One region of the Mesorhizobium sp. M0227 genome, then DNA from elsewhere that is predicted to be linked to it. Evidence: predicted binding sites of a transcription regulator. Region 1 holds the regulator's gene; each other region holds the start of a gene.
The links. Region 1 encodes LexA, which represses DNA repair genes until DNA is damaged. Its sites were predicted from a motif close to TGTTCNNNNTGTGTTCNG; they were not measured.
Positions count from the first base shown of each region.

Region 2: NKJ00_RS27965 (single-stranded DNA-binding protein) is a predicted target of LexA. The motif match lies at 2,299-2,316, and genes of this name have one in related genera.
Region 3: NKJ00_RS19715 (ATP-dependent helicase) is a predicted target of LexA. The motif match lies at 2,005-2,022, and genes of this name have one in related genera.
Region 4: dinB (DNA polymerase IV) is a predicted target of LexA. The motif match lies at 1,941-1,958, and genes of this name have one in related genera.

Region 1 is NZ_JAMYSJ010000022.1:28,347-32,505, forward strand. Features, by position in the region: gene NKJ00_RS24305 (ComEC/Rec2 family competence protein) at 1-1,231, shown strand, start outside; gene lexA (transcriptional repressor LexA) at 1,225-1,965, opposite strand; gene kynU (kynureninase) at 2,378-3,625, opposite strand; gene kynA (tryptophan 2,3-dioxygenase) at 3,705-4,159, opposite strand, start outside.
Region 2 is NZ_JAMYSJ010000031.1:50,672-54,830, reverse strand. Features, by position in the region: gene NKJ00_RS27985 (hypothetical protein) at 367-657, opposite strand; gene NKJ00_RS27980 (ATP-dependent Clp protease proteolytic subunit) at 746-1,351, opposite strand; gene NKJ00_RS27975 (SRPBCC family protein) at 1,376-1,879, opposite strand; gene NKJ00_RS27970 (ArsR/SmtB family transcription factor) at 1,876-2,190, opposite strand; gene NKJ00_RS27965 (single-stranded DNA-binding protein) at 2,417-2,938, shown strand; gene NKJ00_RS27960 (OsmC family protein) at 3,056-3,481, shown strand; gene NKJ00_RS27955 (MarC family protein) at 3,509-4,138, opposite strand.
Region 3 is NZ_JAMYSJ010000014.1:19,872-24,030, reverse strand. Features, by position in the region: gene NKJ00_RS19715 (ATP-dependent helicase) at 1-1,965, opposite strand, end outside; gene NKJ00_RS19710 (glucose/quinate/shikimate family membrane-bound PQQ-dependent dehydrogenase) at 2,218-4,159, shown strand, end outside.
Region 4 is NZ_JAMYSJ010000010.1:92,303-96,461, forward strand. Features, by position in the region: gene NKJ00_RS16050 (cupin domain-containing protein) at 1-181, shown strand, start outside; gene NKJ00_RS16055 (excalibur calcium-binding domain-containing protein) at 315-647, shown strand; gene dinB (DNA polymerase IV) at 662-1,909, opposite strand; gene NKJ00_RS16065 (winged helix-turn-helix transcriptional regulator) at 2,031-2,447, opposite strand; gene NKJ00_RS16070 (dihydrofolate reductase family protein) at 2,551-3,150, shown strand; gene NKJ00_RS16075 (2OG-Fe(II) oxygenase) at 3,175-3,918, opposite strand; gene NKJ00_RS16080 (methylated-DNA--[protein]-cysteine S-methyltransferase) at 3,915-4,159, opposite strand, start outside.

The DNA of each region.
Region 1 (4,159 bases):
GATTGCCGTGCTGTTCGATCGAGCAGCACTCACCATGCGCAATCTGGCGATCTCGGCGATCGCCGTCATCGTGGTGTCGCCGCATGAGGTGGTCGGCCCGAGTTTTCAGATGTCGTTCGCCGCGACCGCGGCTCTGGTCGGCGCCTATGCCGGCTGGGCGGATCACCGCGCGGGAAAAGCAAGACCGCCGCCGCCAAAGCGATCCGTGCCCGGTTTCCTGACGCGAAAATTCCTGCTGGCGGCAACCGGCCTTGCCATGACCTCGATCATCGCGGGAAGCGCGACGACGCTGTTTGCCATCTGGCATTTTCAGCGTGTCTCGCCGCTCAGCCTGTTTGCCAATCTCGCGGTAATGCCGATCGTCACCGTCGTCATGTTCCTGGCCGTCGCCAGCGCGCTGTTGATGCCTTTCGGATTGGATTGGCCGGCTCTCTACCTGATGGGTAAGGGCCTGACGATGATGATCGCCATATCAGGCTGGATCTCCGAGCGTTCGCCTGTCGATGGGGTCGGGCTGATTTCGCAGCAGTCGGTCCTGTTGGTGGCAATTGCCCTGGTCATCGCGACAATGGCGACAACTTGGCTGCGGCTCGCTGCTCTGCCATTCGCGCTGGCAGGCTTGCTGACCGTCTCGGATACGCGCACGCCGGATGTGCTAATCTCGGAAGACGCCCGGCTGGTGGCGTTGCCGATCGGTGGCGGTGAGCTTGCCGTCAGCCGGGAACGGCCGAACGAATTCACCGTCGACAACTGGAAACGCGCCCTGACATCAGAAACCATCGTCGTGCCAGAGGTGTTCGACAACAGCGATGGGCAATTCGATGTCGCGGATGCCGTTGATCTGCCGCTGGGATCGCCGTTCTATTGCTCCTCAGGCGTTTGCGTGGCCAGGCACATGTCCGGTGCGATCATTGCCTATGTCGAGGACCGCAAGGACGCCTGGAAAGCCTGCGGCTTCGCCGAGCTGATCGTCATCAATGACGCCACCGCGTATGACGCCTGTCACAATCCGCTGGTTCTCGTCATCACCAAGCGGCAACTGGCTCGCAAAGGCAGTGCCGCGGTCTTCTTCGATCGCCAATCGGCGACCACGCCGGCGACGATCAGCTTCGCGGTGGACAGCCCATATCGGCCCTGGCACACGCAACGCAAATACTCTCGTGAGGCAAGGGGGCTGGCACCCTTCAAGAAACCGGAGAAGCCAGCGGCCAACCCACAGCCGCCTCAGTAGCGGCGGATCAGGCCGACGAGCTTGCCTTGCACCTTGACCCTGTCCGGGCCGAAAATACGGGTTTCATAGGCCGGATTGGCGGCTTCGAGAGCAATCGAAGCGCCCTTGCGGCGGAACCGCTTCAGCGTCGCTTCCTCTTCATCGACCAGCGCCACGATGATCTCGCCGGGGCTCGCCGTGTCGGCATTGCGGATGATGACGGTGTCGCCGTCGAAGATACCGGCCTCGATCATCGAGTCTCCCTTGACCTCCAGCGCATAGTGGGCGCCGCCCATGATCATGTCCGGCGGCACCGAGATCGAATGCGTCTGATGCTGGATGGCATCGATCGGCACACCGGCAGCGATACGGCCCATGACCGGGATCGACACGGCGGAGACCGCATCGTCATCATTGCCGGGCGAGGGCATCCGCGAAGGCGCCGGCTTGATCTGCCGGCCAAGGGCGCCACCCTGACCGAGACTGCCCTGGATGACGCTTGGCGAAAACTTCTTTGCCGCGTTGAGACCGGGCGCGATCGAGTCCGGCAATCGCAGCACTTCCAGCGCGCGTGCCCGGTTGGGCAACCGGCGAATAAAGCCGCGCTCCTCAAGTGCGGTGATCAGCCGATGAATCCCGGATTTGGAGGCAAGGTCAAGCGCCTCCTTCATCTCGTCGAAGGATGGCGGAATGCCGCTCTCCTTCAGGCGTTCATGGATGAACATCAGCAGTTCATGTTGCTTGCGCGTCAGCATGGCGGCCCCCAGGTTACCTGAAACCAGAATCGAAAAACAAACCCAGAACAAACCCTATCTGTTCCAGTTGTGTTCTGCAACCGTTTAAAGTTTAATGAATTTGTTAAGGCTGCTGAAATTATTTGGCGCTTGCCAGCGGGTCGCGATCAACAGGCGCTAGGCACGGCGATGCGCCTGCTCACATTGAAATTATTATGGTTAATGACCTGTGGCTCATCCTCGACCCAAGGCTTGGCATTATTAGTCTATCGACCTCCACAAAGGACGATATCAATCTTCGGGACGTTCGTTTGCCGTGAACGAAACGGAGCCAAAACGCCAACGTCTGTTGGCATTTGTGGCTGGAAATTCAGCCCTCCGTCATCTGCCAAGGCAGTGAGGGCGGCGGCGGTGGATCGCGGGGATCGTTGCGTCAGGTAACGGCTTCCTTGACCGCGAAACGGCGGTCCTTCCATGCGCCCGTGCGCAGAATATCCTCCAGCACCTCAACCGCCAGCCACACATCCTTGTAGCCGACATAGAGCGGCGTGAAGCCGAAACGGATGGTCGATGGCGCACGAAAATCACCGATGACGCCGCGCTCGATCAGCGCCCGCATGATTTGATAGCCGTGATCGTGAAGGAACGACACCTGGCTGCCGCGCCTGGTCGCGTCGCGGGTGGTCTCCAGCGTGAGACCGTAGGCGCCGCACCTGGCTTCGACGAGCTGGATGAACAGTTCTGTCAACGCGACACTCTTCTTTCGCAATGCCGCCATGTCGACGTCATTCCAGATGGCAAGCGCGCCTCTGAGCGCCCGCATCGACAGGATCGGCTGAGTGCCGCACAAAAAGCGGCGGATGCCGGTGCCGGCAACATAACCCCGTTCGAAGGCAAAGGGCCGCGCATGGCCCCACCAGCCGCTGAGCGGCTGGCTGATATCGCCGTGGTGGCGCTGCGCGGCATAGATGAAGGCCGGTGCGCCCGGACCGCCGTTGAGGTACTTGTAGGTGCAGCCGATGGCGAAATCGGCATTTGCGTGATCGAGCTCGACGGGCAGGGCGCCGGCGGTGTGGCAAAGATCCCAGACGATCAGCGCTCCGGCCGCATGAGCTTTGCGCGTCAGCGCCGCCATGTCGCGCAGTTCACCCGATTTGTAATTGACGTGATTGACCAGCACCACCGCGACGTTTTCGTCGATCAGCTCTTCGATGGTCGGCGCGTCGACACCCGCGAGGCGCAGCAGGACGCCATCCCGGGTCGAGGCCACGCCTTCGGCGATGTACAGGTCGGTGGGAAAACTGTCACCTTCGGCGACGATGGCCGACCGGCCGGGCCGCATCTCCATCGCCGCGTGCAGCACCTTGTAGATGTTGGTCGATGTCGTGTCGCAGACAACGGTCTGGCCGGCCGCGGCTCCTATCAGGCGTCCGAGCTGGTCGCCGAGTTCGATTGGCATCTCGAACCATCCGGCCGTGTTCCAAGCTCGGATGAGATCCTGGGCCCATTCTTGGGTCGCCGCCTGCTGCAGCTCGCTGAAAACGGCATGAGACGCTGCCCCCAGTGAATTGCCGTCGAGATAGATCATCCCCTCCGGCAGAATGAAACGGTCGCGCATGGCCCGCAGCGGATCCGTGGCATCCATCGCTTCGACTGCGGCGAGATCAGGAATTCCACTCATGGTCGGTCAGTCCCCGGTTGTTCGCGAAGGGTTTTCCGCCACAGCGCGTCCCCTCGGTGTGCCTGTTTTCATTTCGACGTCAGAGCCGGGTGCGGACCGTCCACAGCTCCGGGAACAGCACGACCTCGAGCATTTTCTTCAGATACGAAGCACCCGACGTGCCGCCGGTGCCGCGTTTCAGGCCGATGATGCGCTCCACCGTGGTGACGTGGTTGAAGCGCCAGCGGCGGAAGTAGTCCTCGAAGTCGACCAGCTTCTCGGCCAGTTCGTAGAACATCCAGTAGCGCTGCGGATCGCGGTAGATGGTCTGCCAGGCGACCAGCACCTCTTCATTCTCGGTTCGCGTCTCACGCCAGTCCGTGCGCCTGGCATCGGCACCGATGTCGAATCCGTTGCGCGCCAAAAGCAGCAGTGCCTCGTCATAGAGCGACGGCTCGGCCAGGATCGCTTCCAGCTTCCCGCTCAGGTCGGGCCGATGCTTGTGCGGCCCGAGCATTGCCAGGTTTCGGTTGCCGGCCATGAACTCGATGGCGC
Region 2 (4,159 bases), on a different contig from region 1:
CATTTGCGATTTGTGCTTCGTGACGACAACGTCGCAATGGACAAAGGAGCGGAGCTATGACGCCACCGGATCGTCCCATAGGGTTCCAGTTGTTACTGGAGCGGCGGCAGGCATAAGTGCCAGGGTTTAGCGTTTTCGCCACCCGACAAACCGTGACCTGCCATATCCCCGTAAAAATCAGAGACTGTTAGTCGGATCGTCGGTTGAACGCCGCGTTGCATCCGAAATCAAATGCCGGCAGTACACTCCCGGTAGAGATTGGATTTGAGATCCAAAAAGGCCCCGTCCGTTTGCGCAAAGCACGGCGGGGCCGTTTTCATGTGCGGATTGTCTGTTTGGCGCAACGCAGCACGCGCCGACAGACTGTCAGTGGCGCGGCGGCCCGATCGAGCCGGCGCCGACATCGACGGTGATGCTGCCGGAAATCCTGACATCCGTATCGCCGATCTTGAACTGGCCGTTGCCGGGAAACGCGTCGTCGGACTCCGGAGCCGGCTTGGCGATGCGGTAGTCACCGGTTACGCCGGGCAGGGCGCCTTTTTGCGTTGACGGCGAACTGTCTTCGGCAAGTGCCGCGCCGCTGGTGAGGCCCCCAATGGCGAGCGCTATAACGGCGATGACGCGGTGCAATGATCTGGACTGATGAGTGTCGGTCATCCCAAGACTATAGTGGCGCGCCGCCGATGGAACCAGACCGGCATCGTCAAATCTTCGACAGCCGGACGTACTCCGATCCGGCCCTGGCTCACGCCGCCTTTTTTCGCGTGTCGAAAACATGGTCGACGATGCCCCATGCCTGGGCCTCGCGGGCGGTCATGAAGTGGTCGCGGTCCAGCGTGCGCTCGACCTCTTCATAGCTGCGGCCGCAATGCTGCGCGTAGAGTTCGGCCATGTGCCGTTTCGTCCGGCCGATGCGCTCGGCATGGCGCTGGATGTCGGAGGCCTGGCCCTGGAAGCCGCCCAGCGGCTGGTGCAGCAGGATGGTGGCGTTCGGCAGGGAAATTCGGCGCCCCGGTGTGCCTGCCATCAGCAGGAACGAGCCCATCGATGCGGCAAAGCCCATGCATACGGTCGACACCGGGCAGCTGATGTATTGCATTGTGTCGTAGATGGCGAAGCCGCTGGTGACCACGCCGCCCGGCGAGTTGATGTAGAGCGAGATCTCCTTGTCGGGATTGTCCGATTCCAGCGACAGAAGCTGCGCGCAGACCAACGCCGAGATGTCGTCGTTGATCTCACCGTTGATGAAGATGATGCGCTCGCGCAGCAGCCGCGAAAAGATGTCGAAGGCGCGCTCGCCGCGGCTCGATTGCTCGATAACCATCGGCACCAGACTGGCAACACCGCTCATTATCTCTCTCCGTCCGTTTTGTTTTCAGGCCGCGCGAAGCAGGAGGCGAGGCGTGTTTGCGGCGATTGGCTTAGATGACCTGTTTGCACCGAGCGAAACCCGGCAGCCGGCGCCTGCCATGGCGACGGCAGGCATGGCCTTGCGGGCAAAGCCGTCATGGACGACACGCAGATGCGTGCCGCCGGAAACGGTTCGGGCAAGTGTGAAGGTGACAATGCTGTCCAATGGGCTGTCGAGCGGATCCTGCCGCGCGGCGTCGCCTGGCTGCTCCCGCCAGGAATAGCGCAGCAGCTTCTCGGGATCGGCGTCGAGGATTTCGCATTCGATCGACGCGCCCGTTCCGGCGAAGGCAAAACGGTTGCCGATCTCGGGTCTCATGTCGTTCGGCATCATCCAGGCGGCCAGCAATTCCGGTACGGTCAGGGCCCGCCATACCTTTTCCGGCGGCTCGGCAAGCTCGTACTCGAACTCGAGCGCATCCGGGGCGTCGCTTTGACCGTTGTTGGTCGTTGATCCCGCCTTCTTCATTGATCCATGTCCTTCAAAACCGCCTTCAGCCTTTCGATGCGTTCCGGCCAGAAGGTCCGGTAGCGTTCGATCCAGGAGAGCAAGGGGGCGAGCCCCTGCGGATCGGCGCGGTAATAGGCGTTGCGGCCGGCTCGCCGCTCGACCACCAGCCCGGCGCCACGCAGCACCGCCAGATGCTGCGACACCGCGGGCTGCGACACCGTCATCCCGGTGCGCAATTCCGACACGCTCATCTCGCCGGCGGCCAGCCGCTCAAAGACGGCGCGGCGCGTCGGGTCGGCCAGTGCGCGAAAAATCTCTGCTTCGATCATGCCAAAAGCATAAGTGCATACTTATCGATTTGGCAAGCGGTCTTTTCGAGCCCATATGATCGGCTTCGGCATTGCTGCCATTCCTTGACAATAAACAGCGATGCGGATAAGAACGAAAAGGGAACAAAAACCTTGTGGGTAAAGGCAGCCATGGCAAGCGGCGATCGCCTGCAACCTGTAAGGTGCTGCGACAAAAATTTGTTTCGGATGAGCGCGGAGAAATATCATGGCGGGTAGCGTCAACAAGGTCATTCTGGTCGGCAATCTCGGCGCGGATCCCGAAATCCGTCGCCTGAATTCGGGTGAACCGGTCGTCAACATCCGCATCGCCACATCGGAAAGCTGGCGCGACAAGAATTCCGGCGAACGCAAGGAAAAAACCGAGTGGCACAACGTCGTCATCTTCAATGAGGGCATCGCCAAGGTGGCGGAGCAGTATCTGAAGAAGGGCATGAAGGTCTATGTCGAGGGCCAGTTGCAGACGCGCAAATGGCAGGACCAGACCGGTGCCGACAAGTACACGACGGAAGTCGTGCTGCAGAAATTCCGCGGTGAGCTGCAGATGCTAGACGCACGCGGACAGGGCGAGGGCGGTCAGGTCGGCGGCTATACCGGTGGCGGCAGCAGCCGTGGTTCCGATTTCGGCCAGTCCAGCCCGAGCGAAGGCTTCAATCGCGGTGGTGGCGGTGCCAAGAGCGGCGGCGGTGGCGGTTCGTCGCGCGAATTGGATGACGAAATCCCGTTCTGATCGCAACAGTTATGTCAGACACAGTGCCCCGAGAGTCATTCATGGACTTTCGGGGTTTTGCATCATGATTGAGGTTGACCGGGCCGATCAAGGAAATACGGTGAAAGGACGAGTTCGGTGAAAGCACGCGTAAAGTGGGTCGAGGAGCGCACCTTCGTCGGGGAATCCGGCAGCGGTCACAAGGTCGTGCTCGGAACAGCGCACGGATCGGAAGGCAAGACGCCGGGTCCAAGCCCGATGGAGCTGGTGCTGATCGGCACCGGTGGCTGTTCGGCCTATGATGTCGTGCATATCCTCGAAAAAGGCCGCGAGGCGGTCGAGGACTGCGTCGTCGAACTCGACTCCGACCGGGCCGAAACCGAGCCCAGGGTTTTTACACGCATCCATATGCATTTCGTCGTCAAGGGCAGGGCACTCTCCAGCGACAAGGTGAAACGCGCGATCGACCTTTCGATCGAAAAATATTGCTCGGCGTCTGCGATGCTGGCCAAGACCGCGACGATTACCCACGATTTCGAAGTGATCGACACGACTGTGAAATAGGGCCGGCTTCGGCGGCAGCTCGTCGCGTTACCCCGCCATCAGCGCCTTGATGCCATCGGCCACGAATTGCACGGCCAGTGCCGCCAGGATGACGCCAAGCAGCCGGGTCAGGATCGAACGACCAGTCTGGCCGAGGATGCGGTCGATGCGTTCCGACAGCACGAACACCAGATAGGTGATGGCGAGGCAGACGAAGATGATGCCCACCAGGGCGGCCTGCGCGGCAAATCCCTGAAATGAACCGGAAAGCAGCACCGTCGCCGAAATCGCGCCGGGGCCGGCGATCAGCGGGATCGCCAGCGGGAAGGCGGCGATGTTGTGGATCATGTCCTTGGTGATGGCGACGTCGCCGATCTTCTCCTTACGGTCCTGCCGGCGCTCGAACACCATCTCGAAGGCAATGAAGAACAGCAGGAAACCGCCGGCGACGCGGAAGGCCGGCAACGTTATGCCGAACACCGACAGGATCGATGCGCCGGCAACCGCAAACAGCGCCATCACCAGGAAGCCGATGATCGAGGCACGGACGGAAACCTGCTGGCGCTCCTCGCGGTTCATGCCGCGCGTTACGGCCAGGAACAGTGGCGCCAGGCCAGGCGGATCGATGGTCACGAGAATGGTGACGAAGGCGTTGAACAGGCTGTCGAAACTCGGCATCTCTGACCCTCCCGCCGGGCC
Region 3 (4,159 bases), on a different contig from region 1:
CGGGAACAGACCTTCTTCCCAGCCGGGCAGGAAGACGGTCTCGAATTCGAGGCCCTTGGCCGAATGCAGCGTCATGATCGAGACGGCGTCGAGCCCGGCGTTCTGCTCAGCGTCCATGACCAGTGCGACATGCTCGAGGAAGGAGCGCAGCGATTCATACTCCTCCATCGAGCGGATCAGCTCTTTCAGGTTCTCCAGCCGGCCGGGGGCTTCAACCGAGCGGTCGTTCTTCCACATGTCGGTGTAGCCGCTCTCTTCGAGAATGGTCTCGGCGAGTTCGGTGTGCGGCGTGGTTTCCAGCGCCTTCTGCCAGCGTTCGAAATTGGCCGCGACTTCGCGCAAGGCGGCGCGCGGCTTCGGCTTCAACTCGTCGCTTTCGGCGAGCTTGGCGGCGGCTTCCAGCATTGGGATGCGCAGCGCGCGGGCCGTGTCGTGGATCTGGCGGATGGTGGCTTCACCAAGGCCGCGCTTGGGCACATTGACGATGCGCTCGAAGGCGAGGTCGTCGGCGCCTTGCGCCACCACGCGGAAGAAGGCCAGCGCATCGCGGATCTCCATGCGCTCGTAGAAACGCGGGCCGCCGATGACGCGGTAGTTGAGACCGAGCGTGACGAAACGATCCTCGAATTCGCGCATCTGGAAGGACGCGCGGACCAGGATCGCCATGTCGTTGAGATTGTGCTTTTGCCGCTGGTAGGTCTCGATGGTCTCGCCGACGGCGCGCGCTTCTTCCTCGGAATCCCAGGCGGCGTGGACATGCACCTTGCCGTCCTCCGGCTCGTTGCGGTCGGTGAACAGCGTCTTGCCGAAGCGGCCCTCATTGTGGGCTATGAGGTGGGAGGCGGCCCCCAGTATGTGCGCGGTCGAGCGGTAGTTGCGCTCCAGCCGGATGATGGTGGCGCCGGGAAAATCCTTGTCGAAGCGCAGGATGTTGTCGACCTCGGCGCCGCGCCAGCCATAGATGGATTGGTCGTCATCGCCGACGCAGCATATATTCACGCTCACGGGCTGTTCCGCGCCTGCCGGCGCGGGCCCTCCGCGGGGGCCTCGCAACGGCTCGGACGGACGGTCGTCCTTGCGGCCTTCGGCCGATTGGAGATTAGTCGCCGAAGGCTTGCGCCCGGCATCCGGCCTTTGCGCCAGGAGCCGCAGCCACATGTACTGGGCGGTGTTGGTGTCCTGGTACTCGTCGACGAGGATGTATTTGAAGCGCTTATGGTATTCCTTGAGCACGTCCGGATTGGCGCGGAAGATGCGGATCGGGTGGCAGAGCAGGTCGCCGAAATCGCATGCGTTCAGCGTCTTCAGCCGCTCCTGATAGGCCTTGTAGAGCTCGCGGCCCTTGCCGTTGGCGAAGGCGCGCGCATCGCCCTCGGCGATGTCGGCCGGGCCTTGCCCCTTGTTCTTCCAGCCGTCGATCATCTGGGCGAACTGCTTGGCCGGCCAGCGCTTGTCGTCCAGACCTTCGGCCTGGATCAGCTGCTTGATCAGCCGCACGACGTCGTCGGTGTCGAGGATGGTGAAATCGGAGCGCAAACCGGCGAGTTCAGCATGGCGGCGAAGCAGCTTCACTCCAATCGAGTGGAAGGTGCCGAGCCATGGCATGCCCTCGACATTGCCTTCGCCGATCAGCACGCCGATGCGGATCTTCATCTCGCGCGCGGCCTTGTTGGTAAAGGTCACCGCGAGGATCTGCGACGGGAACGCCTTGCCGGTGGCGAGGATGTGAGCGATGCGCGTGGTGAGCACGCGGGTCTTGCCGGTGCCGGCTCCGGCCAGCACCAGAACCGGGCCTTCGGTGGTTTCCACCGCCAGCCGTTGCTCGGGGTTCAGCCCCTTGAGATAGTCGGGCGCGTTGTTGTGGCCGCTGCGGGCAGCCATGGCGCGCGCGGCGATGCCCGACGGGGCCGTGGGCCGCGCATTGGGTTCGTCGAAAAAGGGCATGTCTTCGGAAAAGCCGGACATTGCCCCGAATGTAGTGATTCGGTGGGGAAAGACCAGAACTGTCTACGTTTTGTTCCGCTAAAGTGCCCGATTGCTGCCCCGCGCTCCCACTGCGGTCGATGTTATTCCAATTGCGATGGACCATTACCGCCTGCGCTTGAGGCCCGTGCTTGACAGGCGGGACCGTCAGGAGAAAGTTGTGCTTCGGGCAGCGACGCAATGCCGGGTTGCCATGGCCGCGCCGCGAAGCGCAACAGTCGAAGGAGTATCATCTTGGCTGTCACCATCACATCCCTCATTCTTTTCCTCATCGGCCTGGCACTCGGCGGCGGCGGCATCCGCCTGGCGATGCTGGGCGGCAGCTGGTACTATGTCGTTGCCGGCCTTGCCTTCCTGATCGCCGCCTGGCTGCTCTACCGGCGCCGGTCCACCGCACTGTGGCTCTACGCGGTGATCGTGCTCGGCACGTTGGCCTGGGCGGTCTGGGAAACCGGCTTCGACTGGTGGGAACTTGGACCGCGCGGCGGCATCATCGTGCTTCTCGCTTTGTGGCTGCTGACGCCGTGGGCGAGGCGGGGTCTTGCCGGCCCTGACGGGCGCGCACCGCTGATCCTTGCCGTGCTGGCCTCGCTGGCCGTCGCCGGTTATTCGATGACATCGGACCCGAAGGACATTGCCGGTGAACTCGGCACCGACAAGGTGGTCGCCAACGCCAATCTCGGCAATGATGTGCCGGCCGGCGAGTGGCACTATTACGGCCGCACGCAGTTCGGCCAGCGCTATTCGCCGCTCGACCAGATCACGCCTGACAATGTCGCCAAGCTGCAGCCGGCGTGGACCTACCAGACCGGCGACGTGAAGGGTCCGGACGATGTCGGCGAGACCACCTATCAGGTGACGCCGCTGAAGATCGGCGACACGCTCTACATCTGCACGCCGCACAATTTCGCCATCGCCATCGATGCCGCGAGCGGCAAGGAGAAATGGCGCTTCGATCCCAAGGTCAAGCTCGACAAGGACCGCCAGCACCAGACCTGCCGCGGCGTGGCCTATTATGCCGATGCCGCCGGCGCCGCCGGGCAGCCCTGTGCGACCCGCGTCTACCTGCCGACCTCGGACGCGCGGCTGATCGCGCTCGACGCCGCCAACGGGCAGGTCTGCCCGGCTTTCGCCGAGGGCGGCACGCTGAACCTTCTGACCAACATGCCCTATCCGAAGTCGGGCTATTACTACTCGACCTCGGCCCCGCTGATATCAGGCGGCAAGATCATTGTCGGCGGCGCGGTCAACGACAATTATTCGACGCAGGAGCCGTCCGGTGTCATCCGCGCCTACGACGCTGCCACCGGCGCGCTGGTGTGGAACTGGGATTCCGGCAATCCGGACCAGACGACGCCGCTGCCGGCCGGCCAGACCTATACCGCCAACTCGCCCAACATGTGGTCGACGCCGAGCGCCGACGAGAAGCTCGGCCTGCTCTACGTGCCGCTCGGCAACCAGACGCCGGACCAGCTCGGCGCCGGGCGCAGTGCCAATGTCGAGAAGTTCTCGTCGTCGATCACCGCGCTCGACCTCAACACCGGTCAGGTGCGATGGGTGCGGCAGACCGTGCACCACGATCTCTGGGACATGGACGTACCGGCACAGCCGAGCCTGATCGACATCACCAAACCCGACGGCACGGTGGTGCCGGCGCTGGTCGGACCGACCAAGCAGGGCGACCTCTATGTGCTCGACCGCCGCACCGGCGAGCCGGTCATTGCGGTCAACGAAGTGCCGGCGCCCGGCGGCGCGATCGAAGGCGACCACACATCACCGACGCAGCCGGTCTCCGATCTCACCTTCATGCCGAAGCCGCTGACCGGCGCCGACATGTGGGGCCTAACCATGTTCGACCAGTTGGCCTGCCGGATCGAATTCCAGGGCCTGCGCTATGAGGGTCGCTATACGCCGCCTTCCGTCCAGGGGTCGCTGATCTACCCCGGCAACTTCGGCACCTTCAACTGGGGCGGCGTCGCCGTCGATCCGGTCCGGCAGGTGCTGTTCGGCATGCCGACCTATCTGGCGTTCAAGTCGCAGTTGATCCCGCGCGATCAGGTGCCGCCGCCGGACGAAGGGCGCGGCAGCGAGCAGGGGCTGAACCGCAACGAGGGCGCGCCCTATGCGGTGGTGATGGGGCCGTTCCTGTCGCCGCTCGGCATTCCTTGCCAGGCGC
Region 4 (4,159 bases), on a different contig from region 1:
CGGGCATTCCTTCCTCAACAGCGGTACGGAACCGTGCCGCTATCTGATGATCGGCGAGAAAAACCCCAACGAGGTCTGCGTCTATCCCGATTCCAACAAGATGGCGGTCGACGCCTTGCGTTGGCGCGACGGCATTTTCGATATGGCCGGGGTTAGGCGGTATTGGGATGGCGAAGCGTAGAACTGAAAGTGTCGATATCCGACTCAAATAGCCGCGCTCTGAACGCGAGAACCGTTCGGAGATAGGCGTTGTTGCCACCCTACCTGGGTGACGCTAGTCTGGTTCGGGCACTTCAACGGGGGAGTTGGCGGGGATGCTCCTGCCATTCTTGCGATGGCCTTCACGCTATCACCGCCGCCTTGGCAGGCTGAGATGGGTGGCTTTGTTCGCGCCGTTCATTCTGTTGTCGGGCTATATCGTCTATGGCTTCGTCGGCATTCGGTTTGATACGCCTCTCTCGGTGCTGAGGCACCTTGCCGCGTTCCCGAACTGCACGGCCGCCCGCAGGGGCGAACCTGGCTATTGGCCGACTCACGATGCCGACCATGACGGCATAGCCTGCGAGCCCTGGCACGGGGCAAGCCGACGACACGGGGCAAGCTCCACTGGCGTTCGGGTCCATCGTTACTCGCGTACCGGCCCATAGCCTTTGCCTTGGCTTCACAGCTCCTTCTCCGCCAGTTCCCTGAATTCATCCGGCACCGAGCGCGCCGCTTCCAGTGCCACCGTGCCGTAGCCGACCGCCTGTTTGCCGAAGCGCTCGCGGATCTTGTCGATGGCGCGGTCGGCGTCGAAGCGTGCCAGGCCTTTCCTGGTACCGGGCCGGCGTTTCTCATCGGCGAGGCCGAGCGGCAGTTCGAGTTGCAGCTCGAAGCTTTCCTCGAGGTGCGAGACCGAGATCGCCAGCAGCGAGATCGTTTTGTCATGCGGGTGGTCGGCGAGCACGCCGCGCACCAGGTCGCCGGCGATCTCGGCCAGGATGGTTGTCGCCGAGATCGGCTGGTCAAGCGTGATCGATCGTGTGACTGCGCTGAGATCGGCAAAGCGCACACGCACGGTCACCGTGCGGCCGGGCCGTGCCTTGGCGCGCAGGCGGCTGGCGACGCGGTCGGCCAGATGCAGCAGAGTGGGCACGATGACCCGTGCTACGGCAGGCTTCTCTCCGAGTGCCGATTGTGCGCCGGCGGAATGCGCGCGGCGCTTCGTCTCCAGTTTGCGCGGGTCACGGTTCCAGGACAATGCGGCCAGCTTTTCGCCGGCGGCGGGGCCGAGCAGCCGCGTCAGCGCGCCGCTGCGCGTCCTGGCCAGCTGGCCGATGGTCTCGACGCCGATTTCCGCCAGCCGCGCTTTGGTCGCCGAGCCGACGCCCCACATCAGCCCGACCGGCAGGTCGTGCAGGAAAGCGAGCTCGCTGCCGGGTTCGACGACCACCAGCCCATCGGGTTTTGCCACCTGCGAGGCGATCTTGGCCAGATGCTTGGTGCGGGCGACGCCGATCGAGATCGGCAGGCCGAGTTCGGCGCGTACCCGGCTGCGGATCGTCGTGGCGATCTCCTGTGGGGAGCCGAACAGATGCGTGCAGCCGGCAACGTCGGCAAAGGCCTCGTCGATGGAGATGCGCTCGACCAATGGCGTAAAATCGTCGAGCACCTTGATCGCCGCGTCGCCTAGCCGCTGGTAATGGCTGAAATTGCCACCGACGAAGATCAGATGCGGGCAGAGTTCGCGCGCCTTGCGCCCGGGCATGCCGCCGCGCACGCCGAAGGCGCGGGCCTCGTAGGAAGCGGCGAGCACGACACCGCCGCCCACCGCGATCGGCTTGCCGCGCAGCGACGGATCGAGCAACTGCTCGACCGAGGCGTAGAAAGCGTCGAGATCGGCATGCAGGATGGTGGCTGTCGTTTCCATCCCGACCGCACATCCGCAGTTGCTGATAGATTGGAACAAATAAAGAACAAAGATGGATCATTGTCAAGGAGGGGCGATTTGTGCGGCAACAGCCATGCCGGTTCCGCCTGAACGCAACCGCCTAGACAATATGCTCCGCTCGCAGCGCCGCTTTCATCCTTTCCAGCGCCGCTTCGCCGCCTGCCGCCAGTTCGTCGGCAATCCTGGCCAGCTTATCGTCGGCCTTGCGGTGCTTGCTGCCCCAGGCGCCGAGCGTCGCCAGCACCGGCAAGAGGTCGATGCCTGCTTCGGTCAGCCGGTAGACGGTTCTCAAGCCATGCGTCGGGTCGTCGCTTCGGGTGAGGATGCCCTCCTCCTGAAGCGTTTGCAGTCGCTCGGCCAGCGTGCGCGAGGAGATGCCTTCGTCGGATTGCAGGAATTCGCGAAAGTGCTTTTTCCCGGCGAAGACCATGTCGCGGACGATGAGCAGCGTCCAGCGGTCGCCGATCAGTTCGAGTGACAGGTTGATCGGGCAGCCGGACTTTTCGCGCGTCGACATCTATGGTTCCATTTTTAAATCACTTTACTATTGACATCATTTTGGCCTTGCGTCAACGGTTCCAAATGTAAACTGTTTTGCGATGGCCCTGAGGAGAATGACGGTGAAAAAGCTGGTCCTGCAGATGCAGATGTCGGTCGACGGCTTTGTCGGCGCCAATGAGGACCATTCCTGGCAGCTCTGGGAGTGGGGTGACGAGAGCGCCTGGGACGGTGCGCTGAAGCAGGACTTTAACGCCGTCTTCGCAGGCATCGATACCATCCTGCTCAGCCGCAAGATGGCGCAGGAGGGCTATCTCACCCATTGGGGCAATGCGGCGAAGAAGTTTCCGCGCGATCCGTTCTACGCCTTTGCGCAGCGCATCGTCGACTCCCGCAAGGTGGTGCTCAGCAACAAGCTCAGGCAATCGGCCTCGGAGCCGGCTTGGGAGCGCACCAGTGTGGTCAGCGGCGACCTGCCGCGCGAAGTCAATGCGCTGAAAGCGGGCGAGGGCGGCGACATGGCGGTGTTCGGCGGCGCCGGTTTCGCGTCGGCGCTGATTGCGGCCGGGCTGGTCGACGAGTTCCAGCTTTTCATCAACCCGGCGGTGCTGGGTGCGGGCCGCCGGATTTTTGATCAGGGCGGTTTTAGGAACCTGTGGCTACTCGGCTCGAAGGCCTATGCCTGTGGCATGGTGGTCAGCCGCTATGCGCCGGCGGGGTGAGGGGGACCTCCATCTTCTCCCTGGTCACTTCGCATCGTGAAAAATGATCCCGACCGTGTGGCGCATGCCTGAGCGCAACCGGCTGACGCCATGGCGCAGGTTGACCCGGTAATTGCCTTTGGTGCCCTGCACCGGCCGGTTGTGGACGGCGAAGACAACGGCGTCGCCCTGGCGCAGCGACACCACTTCGACCCGGCTCTGCATGCGCGGGCGCTGCTCGGTCAGGGCGAACTCGCCGCCGCTGAAATCCCGGCCCGGTTCGGAGAGCAGGATCGCCACCTGCAGCGGAAAGGCGAGGTCGCCATAGAGATCCTGGTGGAGGCAGTTGAAGTCGCCAGGCACATATTGCAGCAGCAGCGGCGTCGGCCGTGACTGGCCGGCGGCATGGCACTGATCGAGAAACGCGGCGTGCGTCGCGGGATAACGCATGGCCTGCCCCATGCGCTCGTTCCACCGATTGGCGACCTCGGCCAGCCTGGGGTAGAGCGCGCTGCGCAGGCCACCCAGGAGGTCGGGCAAGGGATAGCGGAAATAGCGGTACTCGCCCTTGCCGAAGCCGTGCCTGGCCATATGGATGTGGCTGCGGAAATATTTCTCATCCGAATAGAGGTCGGCGATCCGCCGGCACTCCTCGGGCGACAACAGCTTTTCGATCACGGCACAGCCGAAGCCGTCGAGTTCGGCGGCAAGGGCCGGCCAGTCGTAACCGGCGACGCGTGTCTCGGCGGCTTCGATCACCGATCTGGCAATTTTGGCATGGGCATTCATATCGTAGCCTCCTTGTCGAGCAGGGCGCGTTTGCGTTCGACACCCCAGCGGTAACCGGCCAGTGAGCCGTCGGCGCGGACGACACGGTGGCAGGGAATGCCCAGCGCGATTGCGTTGGCCGCACAGGCCGTCGCCACAGCGCGGGCGCCGTTCGGCTGGCCGAGACGCCGGGCGAGCGCGGTGTAGGTGATGGTGGCGCCGCACGGGATGCTGCGCAGCACATCCCAAACCTGTTGCTGGA